Regions from separate parts of the Lagierella sp. ICN-221743 genome, predicted to be linked through region 1. Evidence: a T-box and tRNA genes for the amino acid it is inferred to sense, from the RefSeq annotation. Region 1 holds a T-box; the other holds one or more tRNA genes.
The links. A T-box is a leader RNA that pairs with one kind of tRNA and senses whether it is charged. The one in region 1 lies ahead of WKS98_RS03075 (proline--tRNA ligase), so its partner is inferred to be a tRNA-Pro.
Positions count from the first base shown of each region.

Region 1 (15,921 bases):
CTTTTATAAGGCTTTAATTAGCTAAAAAGAAAACCCAAGGATTACCTTGGGCTTAATAATTATTTTAAAAAGATTGAGTAGTTTGGTGACTCTTTTGTTATTGAGATATCATGTGGATGGTTTTCGATTAATGAAGCTGAACTTATTTTTACGAAATGAGCTCTCTCTTTAACTGCTGGAATGTCCTTAGCTCCAATGTAACCCATACCTGCTCTTAGTCCACCAATCATTTGGTAAACTACATCTTCCACTTGGCCTTTGAATGGAACTCTACCTTCAACTCCCTCTGGAACAAATTTCTTTGTACCTGTTTGGAAGTATCTGTCTTCTGAACCAGATTTCATTGCACCGATGGAACCCATTCCTCTATACTCTTTGTATCTTCTTCCTTCGTAAAGCACTTCTTCACCAGGAGCTTCTGAAGTTCCTGCAAATAGTGAACCGGCCATGATAACGTCGGCACCTGCTGCAATTGCCTTTATAATATCTCCTGAGTACTTAATACCACCGTCTGCTATAATTGGCACGTCATATTCTACTGCAGCCTTAGCAGCTTCCATAATAGCTGTGATTTGTGGTACACCAATACCTGTTACAACTCTTGTTGTACAGATGGATCCAGGTCCTATACCAATCTTTACACAGTCTGCGCCAGCTTCGATTAGAGCCTTTGTTGCTTCGTATGTTGCAACATTACCTGCAATAACTTGAATTTCAGGATAAGCTTCTTTAATTTTCTTAACCGCTTTTAAAACTCCTGCAGAGTGACCATGGGCTGTGTCTATTGTAATAACGTCTACCTTTGCATTAACTAATGCACTTACTCTGTCCATCATGTCTGCTGTAATACCAACTGCTGCACCAACAAGTAGTCTTCCATTTGAATCCCTTGCAGAGTTTGGATACTGGATAGATTTTTCAATGTCTTTAATTGTAATAAGTCCTGTTAATTTAAACTCATCATTAACTATAGGAAGCTTTTCAATTCTTGCACCTTTCATCTTTTCAAGTGCATCATCCATTGAAATGTGTTCCTTACCAGTAATAAGTTTTTCTCTTGGAGTCATTACGTTTTTGATTTCTTGATCTAGGTCTTCTTCAAATCTAACGTCTCTGTTGGTTAAGATACCAGCAAGTGTCATATCTCCATCTACAATTGGAACTCCTGAGATTCTGTAGTTCGCCATTACATCAAGGGCCTCTTTAACGCTATTTGTAGGAGATAGATAAAATGGGTCTGTTATAATTCCATGTTCAGATCTCTTAACTCTATCAACTTGTTTAGCTTGCTCTTCGATGGTCATATTCTTATGAATAATACCAATACCACCTTGTCTTGCCATGGCAATTGCCATTCTAGACTCGGTTACAGTGTCCATACCCGCACTCATTAGTGGAATATTTAGTGTAATCTTCTTAGTCAAATTAGTTTTCAATTCTGTTTCGTGGGGAAGAACATGTGACTCTCTTGGTACTAGTAATACGTCATCAAATGTTAAGCCCTCTCCTACAAATTTCATAATGCGCCTCCTATAATCTTGTAATTTTTTAATAGTACTTTAACAACTTTTCTTTTCTTTGTCAACAACCTGCGGTTATCCCTTCATGAAATATTCAATATCTCTTCGAAGTTCTAAAACCGCCTTCTTCCTGTCCCTGTTTTTTAGATAACTTAGAAATTCACTGTGATGATGGCTATAGATGTCAAAGACTTCCCTCTTCCAACTGTTCCAATAATACTGAGAGAAAACTAGCATTTGTTTTTGAAATGCATTTTCCAATATCTCATAGAAGTATTCATCATGATAAAAAGAAGCGAGAGTCAAGTGAAAATCCATATTGGTGTTCCAATAGGAAACCGGATCCTCCCTGGAAGCTTTTTCTAAATGCTCCATATGTAAGCTTTCAAGTTTTAAAATATCATCGTCGGTAATTCTATCCCAGTACTCATTGAGGTATGTGGGCTCTAAAAATTCTCTGAATTTTAAAATTCCGTCCAAGTACTCTTTAGAATAGTTTACCATTACATAGCCAAGCCTGGGTATGCTTCTGAGCACACCTTCATTGCAAAGTTCAATAAGGGCATCTCTAACGGGAGCCTTACTTATATTGTACTTCAGCATCAAATTTTTTTCATTTAAAATATCATTCTGATTGTACTTTCCCGAAACAATATCTAGTTTTATGGAGTTATATACTTTTTCCCTTAATGTCATCTTTCTTTCCTTTGCTTTATAAAATAGGATTTGATAACTATTATATACCAAATCCTAAAAAAATTTAATTAATTTTGCTCAAGCATTATCTCAAGTATTTTGTCGTCAGTGTCCTTCATGCCTTCCCTGGCCATCTTGCCAATATTTTTCACAGTGGTGTCGCAACAGCTTCCAACAATTCCATCCATATGCTCAAACTGGATACCCCTCTTTGCCATTTCAAGGGCAAGTAGACCATTGTCCAGTGCCACTGCAATCTTTGATGCACATGAGGCCTTGGCACCGTCACATACAATTCCCCCAGAAGTTGCAAGGGCGTTAGTAAGAATGGATTCTATTTTTTCTTCCTCAAGGCCAATTAAATACCCTATGCCACATGCAGCGGCAGAACCAGCAGACACTGCACCACAAAATGCAGACAGCTTTCCAATGTAATACTTTTGATAGATGGCAATTAGATTTGAAACCATTAATGCACGGTAAAGTCTTTCCTTTGAAATATTTTCCTTTTCGCAAAACACTATTACAGGTACAGATGTAGTTATGCCTTGGTTGCCTGAACCAGAGTTTATAACCACAGGTAGGGAACATCCACCCATCCTGGCGTCGGATGCAGAGCAAGCCATAGCCTTTATCTCGTCTTCAATACTTCCCTTTGAAGTCTTTTTTATAATTTGACCAATCTTTGCGCCATAGTCTTCACTAAGTCCACGCTTTGCAATCTCCATATTGGATTTAATTTGAAGGTCCAGCCTTTCGATTAATTCTGGAATATCTTCTAGGTTAACATTGTCCGCAAAATCTATAATGCTACTTACAGATAAAAATGATCTGTCTTGACCTTCTTTAATGTTGTTATCATTGTCCTTTTCAAATATAACTTCATCATTAATCTTAATAAATGTAAAGTTGTCGTGGCTGTCTTCTATAACCACAGTTACTTTTTCATTTGTAGTTTCTGCATCTATTTTTATGTATAACATGTTTGGAACTTCTGCCACATGTGTCTTTATAATTTTGTTTTCAATTAGCTCCTTTGCTTTTTTAATATCTTCGTCGTTAATGTCTTCAAGCACTCTTAAACTCTTTGAAGAATTCCCTCCAATAATTCCCAGGGACACTGCAGTCAATATGCCCTTCATACCTTGAGAGTTTGGTACCAATACCGACCAAGCGTTTTTAATAATATTTTTTGAACAGTACACCTCTATGTCTTTAGGCTTTGCAGTTAAATAATCTCCTATCTTAGCGGCACAAAGAGCGATGGCAATAGGTTCGGTGCAACCAAGTGCCTGCTGTAATTCATCAAGCAAAACTTTTTCAAAATCCTTATAAGAAACCATACTTTCCTCCTGTTGGTATTATTACTAATCATATCAGCAAAGCGACGATATTTCAAGGGTTAAGTGAACTTGGTTGTGACTGATTAATTAAAATTAAATTTCGTTTTTAATCTTTTTAAAAAAATAAAAGGTAGCATATCCATTGATACACTACCTCTTGTTTTATTCAAAATAAATTTCACCAATTTCAATTGGCCCATTTTTTCTAAGTTCAATTATCTCATCATCTGTATATGAACTAAATATTTGAACTCCTATCATGGTGTAGCTTCCCTTTGCCTTTGGATAAACAGGTTCAACTCCCTTTCCACTTTCATTTATTTGAACGCCAAGATTCATTGTTTTAAATTCAGGATTTAACATATTTGCCCTATGGCCTGGTGAGTTAGACCACAGTTCAAAAAATGACTTTGCAACATTGGCTGGATTATTAAAATCTCTAGAGTTTGCTGCGGCATAAAGTTTTCCATTTCTATAATTCGTAATGAAGTAAATTATATTTTCTCCAGTGCCCAGTCCCTCTTCAAAGGCAGTGAAGAAGAAAGTTCCATTAGGTCTTACATGTGGAATTCCATTTACGGCAATATTTCCATACTCTGCCATTTCAGATGCACGCAACATTGTCTCTTTTCTATTTAATTCAGAAACAACTAGTGGTGAAACTCCATTGTCCGCCCTAAGTTTATTTACAAGTTTGATTAACTCCGCTTCAATCGCTTCTAAGGATACTTGTTCACCATTATTAAATTTAGATTTAAAATCCTTAGATATTGGTTTTGGAGCAGGAGCTTTCGGTTTATAAACATTTTTTAGTTCTTCAACAACACCATTTGAAACTGAAGATGTTCCACCAATAACAACAGCCTCTTCAACCTTATTATCCTTCATAAAGTTTCTTACTTCTTCTGGAAGTGTATTGCTTCTAACTAAAAGTATTGGTGCGTTTTCTGCTTTTGAAACGATTGATGATGATAATGCATCTGGGTAGTCTTCTCCTGATGCTATTACTACTTTTTTTACTCCGCCGTTTACTTCTGCAAATTGCTTTGCTATTTCTACGGATGTTACGTATCTATCTCTTCCTGAAAATCTTTTTTCTACTGTTCCGCTATATTTAACTGTGTTTGTTCCTCCAAAGATATAGCTTGGAGAGTTTGCTTTTTGTACTGGTATTAGTTCTAGTTTCATTGCTCTTGCAAGTGGGCCTGCTGATAGGGCATCTGGATAGTTAAATGCGTTGTAGATTGATTCTTTTTCTAGTGTCACATTTTCTTTTCTTAGTTCGTTTACTTTTATTGAAGTTTCTATTCTGTCTTTTCCTGCCACTCTTTGGCTATTTGGTAATGCACTTAGTTGTGTGTCTGATACTGATGATGTTCCTCCTAAGACAATTGTCTTTGCAGGGTTAATTCTATTTATTTCTGCTTTTACAATTGCCGGTGTTTCTTTTGCTGATGTTAAAAGTATTGGCGCGTCAATTTCTCCTGATAGTGGTGAGCCGGATAATGCATCTGCATAGTTTTCTCCTGATGCTACTATGACTTCACCTCCAAGGGTAGCGTATTCTTTTGAAATCTTTACTGATGTTTCGTATCTGTTCTTTCCTGCAAGTCTTTCTACTTTTACTGTTGGAACTTTTTTCGTCTCCTTTGCTTCTTCTGCAAAGCTTGTTCCAATTGTGGAACTTGCAATTACAACTGCCAGCGTCAGTGCTGTGGTTTGTTTAATTAGTTTTTTCATTTAGTCCTCCGTATAAAATGTTTTCCTATTATTTAAGTCTTTTCAAAGACATTTTCATCATTATATCATATATACTTAAGGAAATGGCTAAAATAAAACACCTATGAATTTCTCATAGGTGTTAGTTTTAGTTTGGATTAAATATCATTGTGGATCCAATTATTTTTTTGTCTAGCAGGACTTCTTCATAGCCCCTCCATCCATAGTGGCAAATGTATTTGTCACCTTTTTTTCCATAGATGGTTACTGCATGAAATATATATTTATTCTTTTCGCTCTCGTCTCTTATATATCCAAATGCAATTACTGGATAGCCCTTTAGTAGGCTCTTTTCAATGCCTCTTCTAAATAAATTGAAACTAGCTCTACCCTTTAGTCCATATTTTCTAAGGTATTTGTTGATAGCGTGGCTAATACTTCTTGCCCAACTCCTGTCAAATTTTGCAAAGCTTCTAAGTTCGTCTTGCAAGTTATATCCATTTAATAAAAGCTTGCCATTTTTTAAAAACTTTTCAGGAATATAGCCTCCTCGTCTATTCTCCCAGTAGTTTAATAGAATGCAGGCGGCGGTGTAGCCACAGGTGCCTGTAATATTTCTTGGGTATGGGCTATGCTTTATAATTTCTGATTGGGGTATGTAAAAGCCCTCTTGGGAGCTTGTTTTATCCAAATTCTTCATTTAGATTTTTTCTTTATGATCATGATGGTGTTCATCATCAGTACATGGACATTGATAGTTTCCTGTACCATCTAAATCAAAAACTTCATATAGACATTTGTCCAATGTCTGTGCAATTTGTATTGCAAGTTTTAAATTTGGAATTGTTTTTTCATTTTCAATTTTGTTTATACTAACTCTTGAAACTCCTACTCGTTTTCCTAAACGATGTTGGGACAGTCCCAAAGGCTTTCTAAATTCTTCGATTCTGTTTTTCATACATACCAACCTCTATTTTTTATGTTATCTTATAACTACCCAAATTTAGTGTGTTTACGCTTATTTAATTTAAATTTAATAGAAGAAGTTGCATAAATGCAAAAAAGTGCCAGAAGATTCTTCTGACACTTTCTAATGTTCTATTTATCTATAGAAGCTGTCTAGGCACTTAAGGGATTTTGAAATCTCCTTCATTACTTCTTCAACTGCTTCTTCGCTGGTAATGTCTTTGTTTTCCATTTCTCTTCTTGTGGAGTACTCAACTATATTTTCTGCCGCTCTCTTTCCAACTGTTATTCTAAGTGGAATTCCGATTAAGTCTCTGTCGTTAAACTTAACTCCCGCTCTTTCCTTTCTATCGTCAAGTATTACTTCAACGCCCTTTAGTCTAAGCTCTTCGTAAAGTTTTGTGCCCAGCTCCATTTGGGTTTCGTCATTAATGTTAAGCACAGAGATTATTGCATGGTATGGCGCAACTATAAGTGGCCAGATGATTCCATTTTCATCGTGATTTTGTTCAATGATTGCAGTTACCGTTCTTGTGATTCCGATTCCGTAGCTTCCCATGTAGAAGTATTGTTCTTTTCCATTTTCGTCTAGGAACTTTGCGTCAATTGCCTTTGAGTACTTTTGTCCCAATTGGAATATATTTCCAACTTCGATTCCCCTTGCAGACTTAAGTGGCATTTCAGTTTCAGGGTCAATATCTCCTTCTTGAATCATAAGAAGGTCTTTAACAACTTCTCCATCAAAGTCTCTCTTAAAGTTTGCATTCTTGTAGTGGTAGTCCTTTTCGTTTGCACCGATTACAAGATTTTTCATCTTTGTAACCCTTTCGTCAATAAGAATTCTAACGTCTTCTGGAATGTCTGAAGTTGGTCCAGTAAATCCTGCTACTGAGTTTAATCTATTTTCGATGTCTATGTCTTCCATCATTTCAATTTCGTGTTCAGGCACTTTTAAAAATCCTACAAGTTTTGCCATGTTAAGTTCTCTATCTCCAGGGATAATAACTACTACTGGCTCTCCTTGAACCATAAGGTCAACCGCCTTTGCACAGTGACTTGCAGGTACCCCTGTGAACTTGGATACGTCTTCAATGGTCTTACAATTTGGCGTAAATTCTTTTGTAAGTTCTTCCTCTTGTATATCTTCTTCGTTAATTTCATAGTACACAGGAGCCTTTTCATCTGTTGCTGCAAACTCTGAACCTTCGCTATAGAAGATTACACCTTCACCGGTTTCAGATAGGGCAATGAATTCGTGGGAGTGGTTCCCACCCATGGCACCACTGTCACCTGCTACAACCTTGTAATCAAGTTTTAGTCTGTCGAATATAACTTCATATGCCTTCCACATATTTTCATATGCTTTTTCTAAATTTTCTTCGTTGGTATCAAAGGTGTAAGCGTCCTTCATTATAAATTCTCTGGACCTGTTTATACCAAATCTAGGTCTCTTTTCATCTCTATACTTGTGTTGAATTTGATAGATGTTTAGTGGAAGCTGTTTATAGCTCTTTAGCTCGCCCTTAACAAGGTCTGTGAAGTACTCTTCTGCTGTAGGCCCAAGGCAGAACTCTCTGTCGTTTCTGTCTCTAAGTTTAAACATCTCAGGACCAAAGGTCTCCCATCTTCCTGACATATCCCAAATTTCCCTTGGTTGTAGTGCAGACATAAGTATCTCTTGGGCTCCGAAGTTATCCATTTCTTCCCTAACAATATTTTCAATCTTTCTTACAACTCTGTATCCCATTGGCAAGTAGGTGTAGATTCCTGATGCACTTCTTCTTATCATTCCACCTCTTAAAAGCAATTTATGACTTGCAATTTCTGCATCTGCCGGATCTTCTCTTAGAGTCGGCATATAAAATTTAGACATTTTCATTTTTGTTTCCTCCTAATGTTTATTTCAAATAAAAAAACCTTCCACCAGAAGGCGAAAGGTTACGCGGTACCACTTCTTTTAAATTAAATTAATAATCACTCATAAGCTATAAGGCACAACCCTGCAGTTTTCACTACAACCTCCAAGACAGGTTCCCCTAACTACACCAAAAGTTTTCACCAACCACTTTCTCTCTAAAGGCTTTATTAAAGTACTATTTCTCTTCATAGGTAAAATAATATTATCATAAGAATAACTTTTTGCCAATACTAAAGTGGCATCTCGTTAATCTTCTTTTTCCATTTTCTATTTGAAAGGCTTGCAACAATCATAAGGATAATCCATCCAATTAAGGTCCAACTTATTAAAATGGAAAGTATTAAAAGTAGAAACTTTGCTCTTCCTTTACATTTAAAGAATGGCACTAGTAAAAATATCAACGCCAAGAATAACATTACATAAAATAGTACCAGTGGTATGGCATGGAATATTCCAAATCTATCTCCTAAAAAGTTTTGTATGGTCTCTCCTGCAAAGTAGGAAAAGGCACCGGCAATGACTATGATGAAGATGTTGAATAAATAGTGAAAGGCAGTCCTTCTTCTATCTATCTTTCGAATTTCTTTTAATTCCTCTTTGGACACAAAGCCTTCAGGCACATATCCATTGGAAAAGTCATCTCTCACTTCGTAGTCTCTTACTCTTTCTTCCTTAACTCTCTTTTCTTTTTTAGGCTTTTCCCTTTTGCTCTCGGCAAAGTAAGGAGAACTACTTTGCTCCTCATGAAAGTTATTATATTTATCTTTTTTCATTTCTTGAAACAATTTATAATTTGTTCTTTCGAAGAGCCTTCTCTTCTTAGTATCCTCTAGGTCATCTTCCAAAGAACTCTTTACATCTTTAGTGTTTAAGCTGTCGGTAAAGTCCTTTTCAAACACGGGCCTCTTACTCTTGCTCTCTTCCTTTTGTCTCTCTTCTTCCCTTTTATAGTCTCCAAGAAATTCACTGAAATCATATTTCGATTTTTCTTTTTTATTTTCTACAACTTCAAAGTATTCGGAAGCTTCATCCTTTTTCTCTTCATCTATGGGCATTCCACAATTTGTACAAAATTTATAGCCCTCTTGTAATTCTTCGTTGCAAAATTTACATTTCATACAATCACCTTTTATATTTATGACTCAATTATATACTGAATTGCAAAATGTATAAAGATAAAAGATGAGAAATTAAAAAATAAATTTATTTGATAGAAATTACTCTGGTCTTTCTTTTGGAAATGTAAAAGTAAATTCAGATCCACCACCTTGGGCGTTTTTTACCTTTATGGTTCCATTGTGAGCAAGAGCAATATGTTTTACTATGGAAAGGCCAAGGCCCGTTCCTGAATTTTTCCCTCTAGACTTGTCGGCAACATAAAACCTTTCGAAGATTCTATTTTTATCTGAATCAGAAATGCCGATGCCATTGTCCTTTACTCTTATAACTGCATCTTCTAAATTGGAGTACACTGTTATTTTTAAATCTCCACCAACCTTGTTGTACTTTATTCCATTGGTTAGGAGATTACTGATTAAACTTTTTATCTTTTCTCTATCTGCATTGACAATGACAGGGTCCAAGTCCGTTCTGATCTTTATTTTTTTAACTCCCGCCATGTTCTCTATATCTTCAATGCACTCTTCCGCCAATGTCTTTAAGTCAAATTCCGTTATTTCCATGTTAACTTCTTCCTTGCCGTTGTACTTGGACAGGGCAATTAAATCAGTTATGAGTTCCAGTTGTTTTTTTGCATCTTCAATGATTACTCCCGCAAATTCCTTTGCCTTTTCGTCCTTAGCAATGCCCTCGTGTATCATCTCGGCGTGACCGATTATAGATGTGAGGGGCGTTTTTAGTTCGTGGGTTACATTAGCGGAGAACTCTGAGCGAAGTTTTTCCATGGTTTTGTATTGTGCCATGGAAAACATTGAGTTTCCCTTTTCATTTTCCAAAATATCTAAAAGTTTTCTTATATCATCATCGTAATTTACATCTAGATTGTCGTCGTTAAACACTTCAGAAATAATTATGGCAGAAATATTTTTAGGATTATACTTTGCCTTTTGATTTTTAAGTAAGAAGTAATTAATAATAGCACAGAGCAGCAAAATAAGACCTGATATTAAAACCAGATCTTTACTCGCCTTTAAAATGTAATCAAATAATATTTTAAACAGCAAAAACAGACCAAGGTATATTGGCCCAAGTTTTTTCAAAATGCTCTTATCCATTTTATTCTCCGTCTACGATTTTATAACCTACATTTCTAACCGTTACAATATAATCTTCCCTTTGAAGCTTTTGTCGTAAGGTTCTTATGTGAACGTCGATGGTTCTTGTCTCTCCCTCGTAGTCAAAGCCCCATATCTCCTCTGTGAGCTTTTGTCTTGAAAGGACTATGTTTTTATTTTCAATTAAATAATGTAGTAGTTCAAACTCCTTGTAGGTTAATTTTATCTTTTCTCCAGCAACCTTGACAACTCTTTTGGATAAATCCATTTCAATATCTCTAAATATTATTTTATCTTCTGTCTCTTCGGTTTGACTTTTGCCATAGCGTCTAAGAACTGCTTTTATTCTTGAAATTAGTTCCATAACACCAAAGGGCTTATTGACATAGTCGTCTGCTCCCATATCGAGACCTCTTACCTTGTCTATCTCTTCATCCTTGGCAGTGACCATTATGATTGGTATGTCTTTGTAGTTGTCGTCACTTCTAAGTGTCTTTAAAATTTCGTAGCCGTCCATACCTTCAAGCATTATATCAAGTAGTACTAGGTCGGGCTTTTCATTTTTAATGGCCTCCATGAATAGAGGACCATCGGGAAAGCCCTTCGCTTTAAATCCGGAGTTTTCTAAAGCGTATATTACCAAGTCTCTTATATTGTCTTCGTCTTCAACTAAATATATAGTTCTCATATCTATCCCAACTTATGTCCATGTGGCAAGTGTTCCACATGTTGTCCAGTTATTGAATATTCCACCCATTCAGAAATATTTTCAGCATGGTCTCCAATTCTCTCCAAGTATTTTGCAGTCATAAGTATGTCTACTGCATACTCGGCAGATGAAGATGTTTCAACGTCTTTTATTTCTTGAATAACTTCTTTTCTAACTTTGTTAAATAGTTCGTCCACCTTGTCGTCATGCTGTCTTATATTGTCCACTAGAGATAAATCTCCAGTAACGAAGCTCTTTAAGCTCTCCTTCAACATCTCAATGGAAAGGTCCGCCATGTTCATAATGTTGTCATACGTTTTATCTTTAGTAATTTCAGGAATTGTCATTACTATTTCTGCAATATCCACTGCATGGTCACCGATTCTCTCCATGTCTGTAACCATTTTTAGAGCAGATGAGATAAGTCTTAAGTCGCTTGCCACCGGTTGTTGTCTTAGTAAAAGCTTTAAGGCTCTTTCTTCAATTCTCTTTTCATATTCGTTTACATCATAATCATTTTCCATAATAAACTTAGCCTTTACCAAGTCTCTATGTCTAAATGACTTTATGGCATCTACGATTCTATCTGAAATGAGTTCGCCCATCTCTGTAAGTTCTTCATTTAGGGTGTTTAATTGTTCATCAAATTTACTTCTCATTTCTCCTCCTAGCTGAAACGTCCTGTAATATAATCTTCTGTTCTCTTGTCCTTTGGAACGCTAAACATGCTTTCCGTATCGGAAAACTCAACCAAGTCTCCCAGCAAAAAGAATCCCGTTCTGTCAGAAACCCTGGTAGCCTGTTGCATGTTGTGAGTAACTATGACGATGGTAAATTCTTTTTTCATATCGTCAAGCAGTTCTTCAATCTTTGATGTAGAAATTGGGTCTAATGCCGAAGTTGGTTCATCTAGTAAAATAACTTCTGGCTCCACCGCCATTGCCCTTGCAATACAGATTCTCTGTTGCTGTCCACCAGATAGTGCTAAGGCAGATTTATTTAACTTATCCTTTACTTCATCAAAAATTGCAGCTTGTCTTAGTGACCTTTCAACAATTTCGTCCAACTGCTTTTTATTTTTTATGCCATGGGTTCTAGGTCCATAGGCAATGTTGTCATAAATTGACATGGGAAATGGATTTGGCTTTTGAAAAACCATTCCGACTCTTTTTCTAAGTTCGTACACATCCATTTCTGTAAAAATCTCCTGGCCATCTAAGTATATGTTACCCTCTTTTTTAAAGGACGAAACTAGGTCATTCATTCTGTTTAAACTTTTTAGCAAAGTTGATTTACCACAGCCTGAAGGTCCTATGAAAGCCGTAACTTCATTTTCTTTTATTTCCATATTAACATTTTTTATGGCGTGAAAGTCACCATAATATGAATTAAAATTTTCTATTTTTATTTTCGTTTTGTTCATCTATTTATTCCTTCCAAGTTTATTCGCCATTAAAGTTGATAGCCCATTAATTAGTAATATTAAAACCAAAAGTATTACCCCTGTTGCATATGCTTGGTTTACTTTTAGCCCTTCCGATGAAAGTGCATACATGTGTAGGGCCAAAGTTCTACCACCAGAAGCGGGGCCAACAATCTTTTTCGGGACTTCTGCAACTGTTCCCGATGTAAATAATAGTGCAGCAGTTTCTCCAACGATTCTTCCTATACCAAGGATTACCCCTGCAAGGATTCCCGGCATGGCTGTAGGTAGTACAATTCTTACTATGGTTCTAACCTTTCCTGCCCCAAGTCCAAAGCTTGCGTCCCTAAGGGATTGTGGGATGGCAATAAGCGCCTCTTCCGTACTTCTCATTATTAGTGGAAGTATCATGATTGCAGCTGTCATTGCCCCAGCAAGTATTGATACGTTCCATTTTAAATATAAAACGAAGAAAAGCATTCCGAAAAGTCCATAGACTATTGAAGGGATTGCTGACAAAGTGTCCGCTGTTACTCTTACTATCTTAACGATTTTATTTTCTTTATCTGCATACTCCGCCAAGTAAATTGCAGTCATTATTCCAAGGGGTACTGCCACGATTAAAGACAGTAGCACCATAATTAAAGTATTTATTATGGCTGGAAACATGGACGCATTATTACTGGTATATTTAAGTGAAAATAACTGTGGCTCAAGATGCGGAACTCCCCTTATAAGTACAAAGGCCACAACGAATACCAAACTTAAAAGGGTTAGTATGGAAAAGAAATATACGAAAAATTTTAATATCTTTGATGATCTAGTCATGCTTTATCCCCCTGTTCTTACTAATTACAAACAATAGGTTGATTAGTAGTATGAATATGAATAGCACCGCACCCGTTGCTATGAGCGCCTCTCTATGAAGTTCTGCCGCATAACCCATTTCCATAACTATGTTCATTGTTAGTGTCCTAACTCCTCTAAATAGTCCCCTAGGCATTCTCGGTTGTCCACCGGCAACTAATATTACCGCCATGGTCTCTCCAATGGCTCTGCCCATTCCTAAAATAATTGCAGAAAGTATTCCTGACTTTGCCGCTGGAAGCACAACTGTAAAGATTGCCCTCTCCTTTGTTGCACCAAGGCCTATGGCTCCTTCGTAATAACTTTCGTCAACCGAGTTAATGGCAGCTTGTGAAAGGGATATAACTGTAGGAAGTATCATTATCCCCAAAATTATAATTGCAGCAAGCATGGTAAGGCCATTGCCACTTATAAACTTTGCTATTAGTGGCACCACCAATGTAAGTCCAAAAAAACCATAGATGATTGATGGAATACCTGCCATTAAATTAATTCCCGCAGTGAATGTTGAATGTAATTTCTTTGGGCAGTACTTTGCCATAAATACAGCTGTGAAAAGTCCTGTTGGAACTCCAATTAGTATTGCGCCCAGTGTCACATAGAAACTTGACACAATAAATGGAAGTATTCCAAAACTTGGAGGACTTGAAGTAGGGGACCATTTAGTCCCCAAGATAAAGTTTTTTATTCCAATCTCTTTTATAGTAGGTAGCCCTCTGGAAAAGATGAAGAAACAAATTACAATTACCGCTAGTATTGATGCACATGCGGATACCAGAGCCACATACTTAAAAGCATTTTCTTTTATATAAAACTTTTTTCTATTTTTATCTACCATATTATCACTCTATTTTACGTCTTCCCAGTTTTCAATTTCTCCAAGATAAACTGATTTTAAATTGTCCATTGAAATACTATCTAAGCTGTTGTCCTTGTTAACAATTACAGCAATACCATCCATTGCTATAACAACTTTATTTAAATCCTTTTCGCTGTCCTTAAGTTCTCTTGATGCCATACCGATTTGTGCGATACCATCTTTTACTGATTGAACGCCTGTAGTTGAGTCGGACATGTTTACTTGAATCTTAACATTTGGATTTACATTTTTATAAGCTTCAACTAATTTTTCCATTACTGGAGTTACTGACGAAGAACCTGCTATTGCAATTGAGCCTGATGCACTTTCATCTGGAGTGTAGTCCTTTGCTTCAGGGCTTTTTACATAGCCTTCTTCTTCAACAATCTTTTGTCCTTCTTCACTTAGAATGAAACCAATGAAGTCAGCTTCTGCTCCAGTAGGTTCTTCTTTTGTAACGATATTAAATGGTCTTGCTATCTTGTAGCTTCCATCTGCTACATTTTCAGCAGTTGCTTCAACGTCATCAACTTTTAGAGCCTTAACTGTGTCGTTTAGTGAACCAAGTGAGATATATCCGATTGCTGATTTTTCACCAGATACTGTTGTCATCACTGCTTCAGTATTATTTTGAATAACAGCTTCTACTGATGTTGCGTCATTTCCATCTTTATCTTCTACTTTAACTAGTTCTACGAAAGCTCCTCTTGTTCCTGAACCTTCTTCTCTTGATACAACGGAAATCATTCCTTCCATTCCACCAGTAGTTTTATTTGAAGCTTCTTCTGTTGCTGTTGTTTCGTTACCAGCACCTTCTGTTGATTCTGTATCAGAACCACCTTTACCACATGCAGTGAATAATAATGTTACTGCTAATAAAATTCCTAAAAATTTAAATCTCCCTTTCATTTTTTACCTCCAACTTTATTGTAAGTACAATATAACAAGGCTTTGTTAAATGGAAAGTAGAGATTTGTTAAATCCATGTTAAATAGATTTGTAAATGAATAGTTTTCTTCATCTAAGCAAATTTAGTATAATTAAAGCAACAAATCAATTGGAGGAGTTTATGAAAATTCTCATTGTAGAAGATGATCAAGTTATAAGAGAAGGGGTAAGTGAATATTTAAAAGAGTTTGGGTACTGGGTGGAAGAGGCTGCCGACGGCAAAGAGGCTTTAGAAAAATTTGACTCTAGCATAGACCTTGTTATCTTGGACATTCAGATACCATATATAAATGGACTGGATGTGCTAAAGGAGATTAGAAAGAAAAGTGAACTGCCAATTTTAATTCTAACTGCCTTTAGTGATGAAGAGTATAAAATTGATGCATTTACAAATTTGGCAGATGGATATATTGAAAAGCCCTTTTCGTTACCACTGCTAAAGGTTAGGGTGGACTCACTAATAAAAAAATATTCCGGCTCAGCGGAGAAGTTTGAATACGGCGACACTGAAGTAAACTTCACAAGCTACACTGCAAAGCTTCGTGGCAAGGAAGTGGATATGAATGCAAAGGAGCTTGAGATACTTAAGTACCTGTTAGACAACCAAGGGCAAGCCCTAACAAGATCACAGATAATAGATAATGTGTGGAAGGAAACTGACGAGATTCCCTTTGACAGAGTTATAGATGTGTATATTAAAGAGCTTAGAAAGAAGCTAG
Region 1 is NZ_JBBKBD010000004.1:55,905-71,825, reverse strand. Features, by position in the region: gene guaB (IMP dehydrogenase) at 60-1,520, opposite strand; gene WKS98_RS03100 (GntR family transcriptional regulator) at 1,596-2,216, opposite strand; gene WKS98_RS03095 (L-cysteine desulfidase family protein) at 2,285-3,559, opposite strand; gene WKS98_RS03090 (cell wall-binding repeat-containing protein) at 3,722-5,299, opposite strand; gene WKS98_RS03085 (C39 family peptidase) at 5,427-5,978, opposite strand; gene WKS98_RS03080 (helix-turn-helix transcriptional regulator) at 5,979-6,236, opposite strand; gene WKS98_RS03075 (proline--tRNA ligase) at 6,381-8,123, opposite strand; T-box leader at 8,168-8,360, opposite strand; gene WKS98_RS03070 (zinc ribbon domain-containing protein) at 8,393-9,280, opposite strand; gene WKS98_RS03065 (sensor histidine kinase) at 9,380-10,396, opposite strand; gene WKS98_RS03060 (response regulator transcription factor) at 10,398-11,084, opposite strand; gene phoU (phosphate signaling complex protein PhoU) at 11,087-11,764, opposite strand; gene pstB (phosphate ABC transporter ATP-binding protein PstB) at 11,773-12,528, opposite strand; gene pstA (phosphate ABC transporter permease PstA) at 12,529-13,356, opposite strand; gene pstC (phosphate ABC transporter permease subunit PstC) at 13,349-14,233, opposite strand; gene WKS98_RS03035 (substrate-binding domain-containing protein) at 14,243-15,163, opposite strand; gene WKS98_RS03030 (response regulator transcription factor) at 15,324-15,921, shown strand, end outside.

Region 2 (15,921 bases), on a different contig from region 1:
ACTTGGAAAAGTGTGCTTCATTAAAACTTGATGGATATAAAGTTGCACTTGACTGCGGAAATGGTGCAACATATAAAATAGCGCCTGAAATATTTAAAGAGCTTGGTGCAGAAGTAATAGCCATAAATACAGATCCTAACGGAATAAACATCAATGATAAATGTGGTTCCACTCACCCTGAAAAATTGCAAAAGTTAGTTGTAGAAAATAATTGCGACATTGGATTTGCATATGATGGTGATGGGGACAGATTAATAACTGTTGATGAAAAGGGAAATCTATTAGATGGAGATCACTTCTTAGCTATTTTATCAATGCACCTTAAAGAAAAAGGAAAGCTCGAAAATAATGGCGTTGTAGGAACTGTAATGACCAATATTGGTCTGGGAGAGTTCTGTGATAAACAAGATATAAATTTAATAAAGGCTTCTGTAGGGGATAGATATGTGCTAGAAAAAATGTTAAAAGAAGGCTACTGCATTGGTGGTGAGCAATCAGGACATATTATCTTTAAAGAGCATGCAACAACTGGAGACGGAATATTATCATCACTCTTATTGATGCAAGTTGTAGTAGAATCATCTAAAAAAGTATTTGAGTTAAATGATTTAATGACCACATACCCTCAAGTACTAGTTAATGCAAAAGTAAAGAATGAATTTAAAAAGTCTTACGAAACAGACGAGGAAATTCAAGAAGAGATAAAAAGAGTAGAGGCGATTTTTGAAGGACAGGGCAGAGTTCTTATAAGACCGTCAGGAACAGAACCTTTAGTTAGAGTTATGATAGAGGGAAAGGATTTAGAAATTTTAGAAAGAGAAGCCAATAAGATTGCTTTACTAATTGAATCTAAATTCTTCTAGGAGGTTTTATGACAAAGAGATTAATACTTGCGGATTCTGCATGTGATCTTAACGATAAAATAAAAAAGAGACTTAATATAGAATTAGTTCCATTTCACATAGACATAGACGGAGAAAGTATTTTAGATTCCCCTGATGTGGATAGAGAAAAGTTTCTAAAACAAATGGAAAAGACTTCTAAACCAATAGGTTCAGCAGCACCATCTCCAAACCAATTCATGGAGAAGTTCAAGGACTATGAAGAAATTTTCATTATAACAATATCAAAGAAACTAAGTGGAACATATAATAATGCAGTTCTTGCTAAGAATATGTTTGGAGAGAGTTCAAATGCAAAAGTTCATGTTTTTGATTCTAAGTCAGCGGGGTCTGGTGAAACAGCAGTTGCATTGAAGATTCAAGAACTGATAGAAGAAGAAAAAACTTTTGAAGATATAGTTAAAGATACAGAAAAATTTATTTCAGAGTTAAAAACTTATTTTATCCTAGACAACTTTGATAACTTAATCAAAAATGGAAGGATGTCAATGCTTACAGGAAAAATAGCAAAGTTTTTATCCTTCAAACCTGTTATGCATGGTGTGGATGGTGAAATAGAAGTATATGCAAAGACAAGGGGATATTTAAATGCATTAAAGGAACTTTACAGTGCAATATCCAACGAATCTAATTTAAATGAGAGAAATTTTGTTATTTCACATTGTAAATCCTTAGATATGACCAAAAAAATAAAAAACCATATTGATCACAATTTTAAAAACAAGAGCATTAACATTGTAGATACAGGTCTTTTAACTTCCGTCTATGCAAACCTTGGTGGAGTTATTGTATGCTTTTAGAAAATAAAAATATTGGGATTATTTGCGCAATGGAGTCTGAATTAAAATTCTTTTTAGATAGAGTTGAAATAAAAAGTACTTCAAAAATATGTAAGAGAAAAATATACGAAGGTATTTATCTTGGTAAGAATATTTACTTTACTGACTGTGGAGTTGGAAAAGTAAATGCAGCAATGCTAACTCAGGGTATAATAGATAAATATAGTCCAAGCATAGTTATAAATTCAGGAATTGCAGGAGCATTAGACAAAAGACTTAAACATCTTGATTTAGTTGTGGCAAATGAACTTACCTACCATGACTATGAGCTAAGACTTTTAAAAAAATATTCTCCATTTGTAAGTTCTTTTAAAGTTGATAAAGATATTCTTTTAAAATTTGAAGAACTTTTAAAAGGGGATTCATACTATGAAGGTCTTATAATCACGGGGGATAAGTTTGTAGTTGATGACAAATCAAAAAACGAATTAAAAAATAATTTTGATGCTCTATGCGTTGAGATGGAAGGAGCGAGCATAGCACATGTTTGCTACTTAAATGACACTAAGTTTTTAGTTATTAGATCCATCTCCGACTTAGCGGATAGCTCTGGAGATAACGACTATGATGAATTTGAATTTATTGCAGGGAAAAGAGCTGCAGAGCTAACATTAAAATTCATAGAAGAGATATAAAATAACCTCTAATGATTCTTCTAAAAAGAAGAATGGTTAGAGGTTAAAACTTTTTATATTTTAATATTATTTCATACCAAAAGTCGATTAACGGTCCTGTAAAAAACGCAGATATAATTGTACCTACACCAATTGGGCCGCTAAATAAAAAAGCCACAAGAGTAAAGGTGGTGTCTTGTATAACCCTAAGCACTCTATACTTAAGACCGGTCTTTTCTTCGATTAATAAAGTCAGTCCATCATAGGGAGCAACACCTAGTCCGGAAATAATATAAACGCTTATTCCAAGTGCAAAGATGGAACAGCCTAAAATCAAAGTAATAGCTTTGAAAAACAAATTTGATTGGTACACCGTAAGGCCATTAAGTAAGCCTGTAAAGAATTCAACACTATAACCAATCATCACCATACTTATAACAGTACCAAGCCCAAGAAACTTTCTTCCAAACAAAAGTAATACAACAAGCATGATTATATTCATAAGTAGTTGAAAATTTCCAAGTGTTATATGAAAGGCGCCTCCAACTCCGATATTAAAAGCCGTAAATGGATCTACGCCAACATTACCAATATTTAAAATGGCCACTCCAAAACTTAGTATAAAAACTCCAACTACAGAAAACAAAGTATTATAAATTAATTTTTTCTTTTTCATAACAACCTCTTATTCCATAGACTTCTCAATGCACTTCTTAGTTAAAACATCCATTGCATCAATATAATGAAGACTTGAATCTAAAAACTTTAAACAACTTAACTCTGTGCAGGCAAGTATGGGCATGATGTCCTTTTCGTTTAAATCCCTGATTAGTTTTTCAAACTCATCGGACTGAATCATTGCATCTTCCTTAACCCTATAAATAGTTTGCATTGAAAGTTCTTTTTCCATTTCAGATAGCAAATATGACTCAAGTTCATATTTACTTATATATCTTTCATACACTTTTGAATTCAAAGTTCCATAGGTTCCAAGAACAGCAATTTTATTAAAATTAGTTTCATTTGCAATATAGAGAACAGTCTCTTCAACCATGTTAATAATATTTATATCTGTCATCTTTTTAAAATCATCAATAAAAAAATGGCTAGTGTTGCAAGGGATAGCAATATTATCCACCTTTAGATGATTCATTATTTCAAAATCTTTATTTATTGCATCAAGAAAAACATCATAATTCTTTTCTTCAATTACTTTAGTCCTATCAGGAAGAGAAGCGTGATTTAATATTACCATGTCTATATGATCTTGATCTTTATGGGCATCAGTATTTTCAACAATTCTTTCATAAAATCTAACAGTGGCAAGGGGACCCATGCCACCAATAATACCTAATTTTTTTATTTTTAACACCAACTTTCTTAACAAGATTATTATATATAATCTTTAGAGGCTTGGCAATTTTTTAAAATGTAGTATAATAAGGGCAGTGCCAAAATAATATTACTTGCTTTTTAAGCTAATTTAAAATTTTTTAAAAATATTTCAAAAAAAGCTTGCAAAAAAAATTTGTTGGTGCTATACTATAATAGTCGTTGAAAAAGAAACGACATTTCGGGGTGTAGCGCAGTCCGGTAGCGCACGTGGTTTGGGACCATGGGGCCGGGGGTTCAAATCCTCTCACCCCGACCATAAAGACGTCTGATTTATCAGGCGTTTTTTTATTGCCTATTTTCACCTAGGAAAGTGTTTAATCACCCTGCGGGAAAATAAAATTAATTATCAATTTATTAAAGATAAAATAAAGAAATAAAATCAAAACATAGCGAACATAAGGTTAAATGTTACAAAAAAGTTACAAAATATAAAAAAATTTGGTAAAATCGGCCTATAAATTGGAATAGTTTTCATCTTTAAGATATAATTCTATTAGATTTGGGAGGAAAAAAGGAGAGAGAAAAAGAATGAGCAAAAAAATTGTTAGAAAAATTTCTTTATTGATGGCTTTAACTATAATGCTTACTACTTTGTTTTTCGGTAATGCATTAGTTTCTAAGTCACTAGCTAGTGAAGCAGTAAATATAAGCAGTATAGAAGGGGTTAAAAACATACCTCTATATATTAAAGACAGTAGACTTGGAAGCATCAATGGGAACACAAAGGTAACTTTTAAAAACGAAGATGGTACCATTAGGGAATTTAATTCAAGTTTCGATGAAGATTTAGGTCTTTATTATCTAGAACTTAACTTTGATACTTCTGGACATTGGAAGCTTGTTAATGAAAATATTCCTAGTAACATAAATGCAGAAGATTTTTCTGTTAATATCTATGAAAACTTAAATGAAATGACAGGATTTTCTGGAGGATATGTTTCAACAGAAAATTTGGAAAATAATTCTTCAATAATTGGCGAAAAGCTAGAAGATTTAATTTCAAAATTAATTGGATATGATAGCACAGGTAATTATACTGATGTTAAACTAAGTTTTTCTGGACAGGCAAATGCAACAATAAATGTATTTAATAATGGAATGTCTTCATCAATAACAGTTCCAGAAAATACAAACCTACCTGCAGGAAGATACAATGTTAAAGTTCAAGCAGGTTCTTTTATAAAAGATGTTACTATAAATTTATTATCAGATTATAGCAACATAGAAGATCTAGAAAACATTGAATCAGTAAGTACACTAAGCGGAGAATCATCTCTATCAGCTACTGTTTCAGCGGATAGACTATCAGGCATAAGTAGATATGAAACTGCTGTTGCAATATCTAAGAACCAGTTTTCTAGTTCAAAATATGTAGTTCTTGCAAATGGACAAGCTCCTAATGATATATTAGTTGCTTCAAGTCTTGCAGGAAATTTAAATGCGCCTATATTAATTACTGATAGAAATTCCTTAAATGCTTCAACAAAGGCAGAAATACAAAGACTTAATTCAAGCAATATCATAGTAATCGGAGGAAATTCAAAAATTTCTTCAGCTGTTACAAATTCATTGAAATCAATGGGTAAAAATGTTGAAGTTATCAATGGATCATCAGATGCTGATATGTCTGTTAAAGTTGCAAATAAAGCAATGGAATTTAAATCAGCAAATACAGTTATACTGTCAAGTGAAAAGGGTTTACCAGACTCATTATCAGCTTCAGCACTAGCAGCAAAAAATGGATATCCAATAATCTACACAGGAAAAAATGCAATTTCAGGAGTTGCAAAGGGCTTTATAAAAAATGGAAAGATCTCTAATGTCATAATTGTTGGTGGAGACCAAACTATAAGTAATGGAGTTTTAAACTCAGTTAAATCCATGGGAAAATCTGTGAGTAGAGTTTATGGAAGATCAAGATATGACACTTCACTTGCAATTGCAAAGAATTACTTTAACAATAGTTCAACAGTGGGACTTGCTACTGGAGCAGAATTTGTAGACAGTTTGACTTCAGGACCTGTAAGTGGATTGAATAATCAAGCAATCCTACTTGTTAGCAATAACACATTATCTTCAGGAATAAAGGATTATATTAAGAGCACCGGTGCAAAGAGTGTATACCTATATGGTGGAACATCTTGGCTTTCTGAAGGCTTTAGAGGAGAAGTATTAAAATATTTAAATCAAATTCACAACATTTCTCAAACACAAAATGTGGCAACTAAACCTAGACCTACAAAGCCTAGAAGTGGAAAGGTTAGAATTTTATTAGACCCAGGTCATGGAGCAGGATCAAGACATAACAGAGGTTATGTTGGACCTAAGTGGAAGAACGAAGGAGATGGAAACTATTACTATTCACTTCTTCTAGCAAAAGAATTAAGAGCATATGGAATTGAAGTAGGTACTACAAGGGACAATATCTATAAGGATCCAAGTCTTCAAGCAAGGGGACAAATGGCAAGGGGATATGACCTATTTATATCTCTTCATACCAACGCCTTTAAAGGTCAGACAAGTGGTGTAGAAATATATGAAGATGTTAATGATGGAGCTCCTGCGCTTACAGCAGCTTTAAGTAGAACTATTTCTGAAACACTAGATATTCCAAATAGAGGAGTTAAGCATAGATATTATGGAGATAATGACTCTGGAGTTAATCCTAAAGCAAATTATTATGGAGTGCTAAGGGCAAATGGAGCAACTGCCGGTATGTTAATCGAACATTGCTACCACGACTACGAAAGTGATGTTTTGAAATATGAAGCAAGGGCAGAACAACTTGCTAAAAACATGGCAAGAACTATTGCAAAATATTATGGCTTAATTTAAAATAATTAGTGAAATGGGCTACCTGAGGTAGCCTTTTTTATGCAAATTTTAAGAAAATATGATATACTAAAACAATGTTGATATTTTAATTATAATGGAGGAATATAATGAGCGCAGTATTAGTAAGTAAAGAAAAAAACAGAGCGGTTTTCACTGTAGAACTTCCGGGAGAAAAGCTAGAAGAAGCAATACAAAAAGCTTATTTAAAAAATAAAAGTAGATTTTCAATTCCTGGCTTTAGAAAGGGACATGTTCCAAGAAAAATTATCGAAATGAACTATGGAGTTGAAATCTTCTATGAAGACGCAGTAAATATTTTACTGCCAGATGCATATGAAGAAGCTATTGAAGAACTTGATTTAGACCCAGTGGCACAACCAGAAGTAGATGTGGATGAAATCGAAAAGGGTGGCCCTGTTAAGTTTAAATTTGAAGTAGATGTAAGACCAGAAGTTGAACTTGGTGACTATTCAAAACTAGAAGCAGAAGTAAACAAATATGAAGTTACTGATGAAGACATTATGAGAGAAATAAATAGAGAGCTTGACCAAAACTCAAGAATAATCTCTGTTGAAGACAGAGCAGTTAAAGACGGAGACATTGTAAATATTGACTTTGTTGGTAAGCTTGACGGTGAAGAGTTCCCAGGTGGAGACGCTAAGGGATACGACTTAGTTATAGGTTCAGGTGCATTCATTCCAGGCTTTGAAGAACAAATAATTGGAAAAGAAATTGGGCAAGAGTTTAATGTTGATGTAGTATTCCCAGAAGACTATCATGAAGAAAGCCTTGCGGGAAAGAATGTTATATTTGAAGTTAAACTAAACTCTATTCAAGAAAAAGAATTACCTGAGTTAGATGATGAATTTGTAAAAGACATTTCAGAATTTGACACATTAGAAGAATACAAAAACAATGTAAAGATAGATCTTGAACAAGAACTAAAAAAACAAGCTGAGGTTGAAAAGGAAAATAAGGCAGTAGAAGCTCTTATTGACGTTATGACCGTTGACATTCCAGAGTCTATGATAGACATGGAAGTACAAAGAGAGTACCAAAACTTCCTTTACAGAGTTCAAGGCATGGGAATTACTCTAGACCAATACTTTGCAATTGCAAACTCTGACGAAGAAAAGACAAAAGGAGATCTTAGACCTGCTTCTGAAAAGAAGCTTAAAGGAGAACTTGCTTTAGATGAATTTATTGTAAAAGAAAATATTGATGCAACAGAAGAAGAAATAGACAAAGAAATTGCTGAACTTGCAGAACAATACGAATTAAAAGATGTAGATTCATTTAAAGAAACTTTAAAAGAGTCAGGAGATTTAGACTTTATAACAGATGCCGTTAAGAGAAGAAAAGCCTTAGAAAAACTAGTTGAGATGGTAAAATTTAAAGAAGCTTAAATAGTTAGGAGGTATTTTATGACTTTAGTACCTATGGTAGTTGAACAAACTAATAGGGGTGAAAGATCTTACGATATATATTCCAGACTTTTAAAGGATAGAATAATCTTTGTAAGTGGTGAAATAAATAACCAAATGGCAGATTTAATCGTTGCCCAATTGTTATTCTTGGAATCTGAAGATCCGAACAAGGACATTCAGATGTATATAAACTCACCAGGAGGATCAGTTAGTGCGGGATTTGCAATATACGACACTATGCAATATGTAAAATGTGATGTAAATACAATTTGCATTGGTATGGCAGCAAGTATGGGAGCTTTTTTACTTGCAGCAGGAGAAAAGGGAAAGAGATTTGCACTTCCAAACTCAGATATAATGATTCACCAACCTCTTGGAGGAGCCCAAGGACAAGCGGAAGATATTAGAATACATGCTGAAAAGATTATTAAGATTAGACAGAAGTTGAATCAAATTTTATCTGAAAGAACGGGACAACCACTTGAAGTTATTGAGAGGGATACCGATAGAGATAAATTCTTAGAAGCACAAGAAGCAAAGGAATATGGATTAATTGACAAGGTAATAGAAAAGTCAAATTAAGGGGGTCATATGACAAAAAAAGAGGAAAATAGAATTAGTTGCTCTTTCTGTGGAAAAACCTCCGATGAAGTCAATAGATTAATTGCAGGACCAAATGTCTTCATCTGCGATGAATGTATTAAACTATGTAATGACATAATAGATGAAGAGTTTAGAACTGCACAGAAAAAAGAGTTAAAAGAGAGTAAGTTTTACAAGCCGGCTGAGATAAAGTCCGTTTTAGATGACTATGTTATACAACAGGATCAGGGCAAGAGGGCCTTGGCAGTTGCAGTATACAATCACTATAAAAGGCTTAACAGTAATTTAGACGACTCCGATGTAGAACTACAAAAGTCCAATATATTATTAATTGGACCTACGGGTTCAGGAAAGACTCTCTTAGCTCAGACACTGGCAAAAACTTTGGAAGTGCCATTTGCCATAGCAGATGCAACTTCACTAACAGAAGCTGGATATGTGGGGGAAGATGTTGAAAATATAATACTAAAACTCGTACAAGCAGCTGATTACGATATTGAGAGGGCTGAAAGAGGTATTATATATGTGGATGAAATCGACAAGATTTCAAAAAAATCTGCAAACCCTTCAATCACTAGAGACGTTAGTGGCGAAGGAGTTCAACAGGCCCTTCTAAAGATTATTGAAGGAACAATTGCCAATGTTCCACCACAAGGTGGAAGAAAACACCCTAACCAAGAATATATCGAAGTGGACACTTCAAATATCCTATTTATTTTTGGTGGTGCATTTGACGGTGTTGAAAAAATTGTTGAAAAGAGAAAGGAAACTAAGTCCATTGGATTTGGGGCCGACACCCTTGGAAGGCATGGCAAAAAGATAAATGAACTTCTTAAGGAAGTAAAACAGGAAGATTTACTAAAATACGGTCTTATTCCCGAACTTATAGGTAGAATTCCTCTAATAGTAACTTTAGATGAACTTGACGTTGATTCACTGGTTAAGATACTATGTGAACCAAAGAATGCAATAGTTAAGCAATATCAAAAGTTATTTGAAATGGATGGAGTTGAGTTAGAGTTTACAGACGAAAGTTTAAGAGCAATAGCTCAAAAGGCCTATGACAGGAAAACCGGAGCTAGGGGACTGAGATCTATAATAGAAGAACTATTACTTGATTTGATGTTTGAAATACCTTCAATGAAAAACATTAAAAAGGTAATAATTGAAGAAAAAACTGTAGTTGATGATGAAAAACCAACTTTAGTATATAATGAATAAAAGGCTCACTTTAGTGAGCCTGTTTTTATGAGAGGTAAGATATGGATAAAGAGAAAAACAATTCCCTTGAAAAGATAATTCCGGTAATACCTTTAAGAGGAGTTTCCGTTTATCCTCACACAATAATGCATTTTGATGTGGGAAGGGAAAAATCAATAAATGCTTTAAATACATCCTTATTAAATGACGAAAGGATTTTGCTTGTACCACAAATTGAAGCTATTGAGGAAAATCCAAAGTTTGAAGACCTTTATGACTATGGAGTGGTTTCTCAAATAAAACAGACCTTAAAGCTTCCCGGTGGCAACACTAGAGTTCTAGTTGAAGGAGAATCTAGATGCAAGGTCCTTGAGTTAGCAAATAGGGATAATTACATTGTAGCAAGGGTTGAAATAATAGAGGAAGAAGAAATAAAAAATCCTACAGAGGAGATGGAAGTTTTAAGAAGACTTCTTTTAAAAGATGTAAATGAATATGTTAGTAACAATCCACTAATAACACAAGAGATGGTTCTTCCTTTAATGGAGATAAATGATCCAATTCTTTTAACAGATACAATTAGTTCCTATTTGGATTTAAAGACTGAAGACTATTACACACTATTAAAAGAAGTGGACATAGTAAAAAGACTAAAATCCCTACATGAAATCTTCTTAAAAGAGATAGAGTACCTAAGAATTGAAGAAGAGATTAACAAAAAAGTAAATGTTCAGATAAACAAGTCGCAAAGAGAATACTTTTTAAAAGAACAGCTTACTGCAATTAGAGAAGAACTTGGAGAAGAGGAAGACGAGTCCCTTGTTGATAACTACATCAAGAAGATAAAAAGACTTAAGTTGGATAAGGACTCACAAAAACATCTTCTTAAAGAAGCCAATAGACTAAAGACAATGTCCATGGGAAGTCCCGAGATAAATGTCATTCAGTCATACCTAGATGAAGTATTGTCACTTCCATGGAAAAAAGCTTCCAAGGAAAGTTACGATATAAAAAAGGCCAGAACAATATTAGACGAAGACCACTACGGACTTAATGATGTAAAGGAAAGAATTTTAGAATATATCGCCGTAAGAAAACTTACGGAAGGACTAAAGGGACCAATACTTTGCTTTGTAGGCCCTCCAGGAGTTGGTAAGACATCCATAGTAAAATCAATTGCAAATGCAACCAACAGAGAATTTGTAAGCATGAGGCTTGGTGGAGTTAGAGATGAAGCGGAGATAAGAGGCCATAGAAAAACCTATATCGGAGCAATGCCAGGAAAGATTATTAAGCTACTTGAAAAAGCAGATACTAAAAATCCTGTGTTCTTGCTTGACGAAATAGACAAGCTTTCTTCAGATTTCAGAGGAGACCCAGCTTCGGCATTACTGGAAGTTTTGGATCCTGCACAAAATGACAGCTTCATAGACAACTATATTGAGATTCCATTTGACTTGTCCAAGGTTATTTTTATTACAACTGCAAATTCACTTAACACAATTCCAGCAGCCCTTCTGGATAGAATGGAAGTTATAAGAATTGCAGGTTATACTGAGTTTGAAAAGTTCAATATAGCTAAGAAGTATTTAGTGCCTAAGCAAATAAAAGAACATGGTTTAAAAGAAGAACAATTTAGTATTTCAGATGCTAGCATAAGAAAGATTATACTAAACTACACTAGAGAGTCAGGAGTTAGAAATCTAGAGAGATTAATATCAAAGGCCGTTAGAAGAGCCGTTGTTGAAATAGTTGAAAACGAAAAAGAGTCAATAAAAATAGATGGCAGAAACCTTGAAAAGTATATCGGGCACGAAAAGATTATTGATGACGACATTCCAAAACAAGACATGGTAGGCGTTGTAAATGGATTGGCATGGACTTCCGTTGGTGGAGAAATCCTTACAATCGAAGCAAATGTCATGAAGGGAAGTGGCAAATTAAAGCTAACTGGAATGTTAGGGGATGTTATGAAGGAGTCGGCACAGGCTGCGGTTTCATATATTAGAAGCAATCAAGAAGCCCTTGGCATTGAAGGTGAATTTTATAAAGACAAGGACATTCACCTACACTTCCCAGAGGGGGCAGTGCCAAAGGACGGACCTTCAGCAGGTATTTCCATAACAACAGCTTTAGTTTCAGCCCTAAGCGGAAAGAAGGTTGACCATGAACTTGCCATGACAGGTGAAATTACCCTTAGGGGAAGAGTTTTACCAATTGGTGGAGTCAAAGAAAAGGTACTTGCAGCAAATAGATACTCTATGAAGAGGGTTTTATTACCGCTGGGAAATAAAAAGGACCTTGATGAAATACCGGAAAATGTTAAGAAGAATATTGAAATTAAATTTGTTGAAACTATTGACGAAGTATTGGAGTTAGCTTTAATAAAGTAATATCTGTTTATAAACTTGTAGATAGCTTTAGCTATGGTTATAATAATAGATAGGAATAAGCAAAGGAGTTTAATATGGATAATAGACGGTTGGCAATTAACACTATTAAAGTTTTATCGGCTGAGGCCATTCAAAAGGCAAACTCAGGACACCCTGGATTACCTTTAGGAGCGGCGCCAATGGCGTTTACTCTTTGGAATGATGTTTTAAAGCACAATCCAAAAAATCCAAATTGGATAAATAGAGACAGATTTATTTTATCTGCTGGACATGGTTCAATGTTACTATATTCTCTATTACATCTATTTGGATATGGTGTAACGATTGAGGACATAAAAGATTTTAGACAATTGGACTCAAAGACACCAGGCCATCCAGAGCATGGTCATACTGTTGGAGTTGAAGCTACAACAGGGCCACTTGGACAAGGTATTTCCATGGCTGTAGGAATGGCTATGGCAGAAGCCCATTTAGCTGCAAAGTACAACAGAGAAGGACTAGATATTATTGACCACTACACCTATGCACTAGTGGGAGATGGTTGTCTAATGGAAGGAATTTCAAACGAAGCTTCTTCATTTGCAGGTACAAATGAACTTTCAAAACTAATTGTACTTTATGATTCAAATAACATCACAATTGAAGGTGATACTGAAATAGCTTTTAAAGAATCCGTTATAGACAGATACAAAGCACTAGGCTGGGAAACTTTCTTAGTAGAAGATGGAACAGACTGTGAAGAAATTCTTAAGGCTATTAACAAAGCAAAGAAATCTTTAAAGCCTTCACTAATTGAAATCAAAACTAAAATTGGTGCAGACAGTCCAAGGGAAGGCATGGCAAAAGCACATGGCGAAGCCCTAGGAGAAGATGGAGTAAAGGCTTTAAAAGAAAAACTAAACTGGAATTACGAAGAAGAGTTTTATGTTCCAAGTGAAGTTTCAGAAAGCATAAACAGGGATAATGAAAATAGACAAAAAGTTGAAGATAAATGGAATGCTCTTTTTGAAAAATATGAAAAAGAATATCCTGAAGAAGCGGCTCAACTAAAGAGTTCCTTTGAAAAGGAAATCCCTTCAAATCTTTTTGATGATGACTTCTACAAATTTGAAAAAGATGACGCATCAAGAGGGTATTCAGGAACAGTTTTAAATAGAATTGCCGAAAAAGTTCCTTATCTATTTGGTGGATCAGCAGACTTATCACCATCAAACAAATCTGTTATGAAAAATTCTGAATTTTTCAGTCCAAAAAATAGAGGAGCATCCAATATAAACTTTGGTGTTAGAGAGATGGGCATGGCTGCAATTGCAAATGGAATCAGCTTACATGGAGGACTACTTCCGTACGCTGCCACATTCCTAGTATTTAGCGATTACTTCAAGCCATCCATAAGACTTTCTGCCCTAATGAATCAACAAGTTCTATACATCTTGACCCACGATAGCATTGGAGTTGGAGAAGATGGACCAACACATCAACCTATTGAACAGATAGCAATGCTTAGAGCAACACCAAACACAACCGTATTTAGACCAGCTGATGGAATGGAAACAGCGGCAGCATATGAATATGCACTTACAAATAAAACAGGCCCTACAGTATTTGCTCTATCAAGACAAAAATTAAAAAATCTTGAAGAAACATCTAAAGATGCAATGCATGGAGGATATGTACTAAAGGACTTAGGAGACAGAATAGATATTATTCTAATGGCTTCAGGTTCGGAAGTTGGACTAATCTGTGAAGCAGCTGAAAGACTAAACAAATTAGGCCATGGCGTAAGGGTAATTTCAATGCCGAGCCTAGACCTATTCTTGAGACAAGAAAAGTCATATAGGGACAATGTACTGCCAAATGAAATAAGAAAGAGAGTTTCTGTTGAAGCCCTTTCCACATTTGGTTGGGACAAGGTTGTTGGCCTAGATGGAATCACAATAGGAATGGAAGGCTTTGGTGCATCAGCACCTGCTGAACAGCTTTTTAAAAAGTTTGGATTTACAGTTGATAATATAGTAGAAAAATCACTTGAACTTTTAAAGTAAGGTTTGATAATTAAGATGTCTATTGACGATGGAATAGACATCTTTCCTTATTTTTTACTTGATAGGAATGTATAATTATGATATTATCGTAAATGAACTTATGCACGGGAGGTGGCAAATGAATACTTTTTTACAAGTTCTACTTGGATTAGCAAGTATAGTTATTATAGTTGCAGTTTTATTACAAGAGTCTAAGTCAGATGGATTAGCATCACTTACAGAAAGCTCTAATACTGCAGGATATGGTAGAAAAACTTCAAAGAATTACTACATTGATAGAATAGTTATAGTAGCATCAATCATATTTTTACTTTCAGCATTGATATTGGCTATGATATCGAAGTAATATTGTAAATTTAGCGATTAAAGAAATCGCTTTATTTTTGTTATTATTAAAATTTATAGGAGGAGAAAATGGAATCAAATATTTTTGGTTATGTTGCCATATGTGCAGGAGTATTAGCATTAATCTTTGCTTTTATTAAACTTAATTCAATAAACTCCATGCCTGTGGGAACAGATAGAATGAAAGAAATATCTTCTTTTATTCACGAAGGTGCAATGGCTTACCTTGGAAGACAAAACAAAGCAATCTTTATTTTCTTAATTGTTGTTGCAATAGTATTAGGCGTTGCAGTTGGAATTAAGACAGCTATCTGCTTTGTACTAGGTGGACTTTTATCAATGGCAGCAGGTTATATCGGTATGGTTGCTGCAACAAAAGCAAATGTAAGAACAGCAAATGCTGCTAAAGAAGGCGGTATGGCGAAGGCTTTAAACGTTGCATTCTCAGGTGGAGCAATCATGGGTATGTGCGTAGTAGGTCTTGGTATTATCGGTATTACAGCATGTTACTTAATCTTTAAAGATGCAACAATCGTAACAGGATTCAGTTTTGGTGCTTCATCAATCGCTCTTTTCGCAAGAGTTGGTGGTGGTATCTACACTAAAGCTGCAGACGTTGGAGCAGACCTTGTAGGTAAGGTTGAAGCAGGTATCCCTGAAGACGACCCAAGAAACCCAGCAGTTATTGCAGATAACGTTGGAGATAACGTAGGGGACGTTGCAGGTATGGGAGCTGACCTTTTCGAATCATATGTAGGATCAATCCTTTCAGGTATTACACTTGGAATGGTTGCTTTTGGTGCACAAGGTATTTATTACTCTATTGCAGTTGCAGCCCTTGGTGTTATAGCATCAATTATTGGTATCTTAACAGTTAGAGGAGACAAAGACCCACAAAAGGCATTAAATGGTGGTACATTAATTTCTGCGATATTAGCTATAATTGGTGCAGCAGTACTTTCAAAGATGATTCTTGAAAGCTATCAACCATTCATAGCTGTAGCTATAGGTATCGTAGTTGGAGTATTAATTTCTCACTTCACTGAATACTACACTTCAGGAGACAAGAAACCAGTACAAAAAATTGCAGAAGAATCAGAAACAGGTTCAGCTACAAATATCATCTCTGGTCTTGCAGTAGGTATGATGTCAACAGCAGCTCCAATCGTTATAATTGCAATCGGTATAATCGTTGCATTTATTTCAGCTAACGGAGCACAAAACCCACAACAAGGACTTTATGGTATAGCAGTTGCTGCAATTGGTATGCTTTCAACTTGTGGTATGACTATAGCAGTTGATGCTTATGGTCCTATTTCAGAT
Region 2 is NZ_JBBKBD010000002.1:152,706-168,626, reverse strand. Features, by position in the region: gene glmM (phosphoglucosamine mutase) at 1-863, shown strand, start outside; gene WKS98_RS01905 (DegV family protein) at 872-1,702, shown strand; gene WKS98_RS01900 (5'-methylthioadenosine/adenosylhomocysteine nucleosidase) at 1,693-2,376, shown strand; gene WKS98_RS01895 (YczE/YyaS/YitT family protein) at 2,420-3,031, opposite strand; gene WKS98_RS01890 (aspartate/glutamate racemase family protein) at 3,041-3,727, opposite strand; tRNA gene WKS98_RS01885 (tRNA-Pro) at 3,930-4,006, shown strand; gene WKS98_RS01880 (N-acetylmuramoyl-L-alanine amidase) at 4,279-6,585, shown strand; gene tig (trigger factor) at 6,693-7,991, shown strand; gene clpP (ATP-dependent Clp endopeptidase proteolytic subunit ClpP) at 8,010-8,594, shown strand; gene clpX (ATP-dependent Clp protease ATP-binding subunit ClpX) at 8,604-9,836, shown strand; gene lon (endopeptidase La) at 9,878-12,208, shown strand; gene tkt (transketolase) at 12,283-14,253, shown strand; gene secG (preprotein translocase subunit SecG) at 14,372-14,599, shown strand; gene WKS98_RS01845 (sodium-translocating pyrophosphatase) at 14,668-15,921, shown strand, end outside.
Region 2: it has a tRNA-Pro gene. The T-box ahead of WKS98_RS03075 (proline--tRNA ligase) is inferred to sense a tRNA for this amino acid. The anticodon was not compared.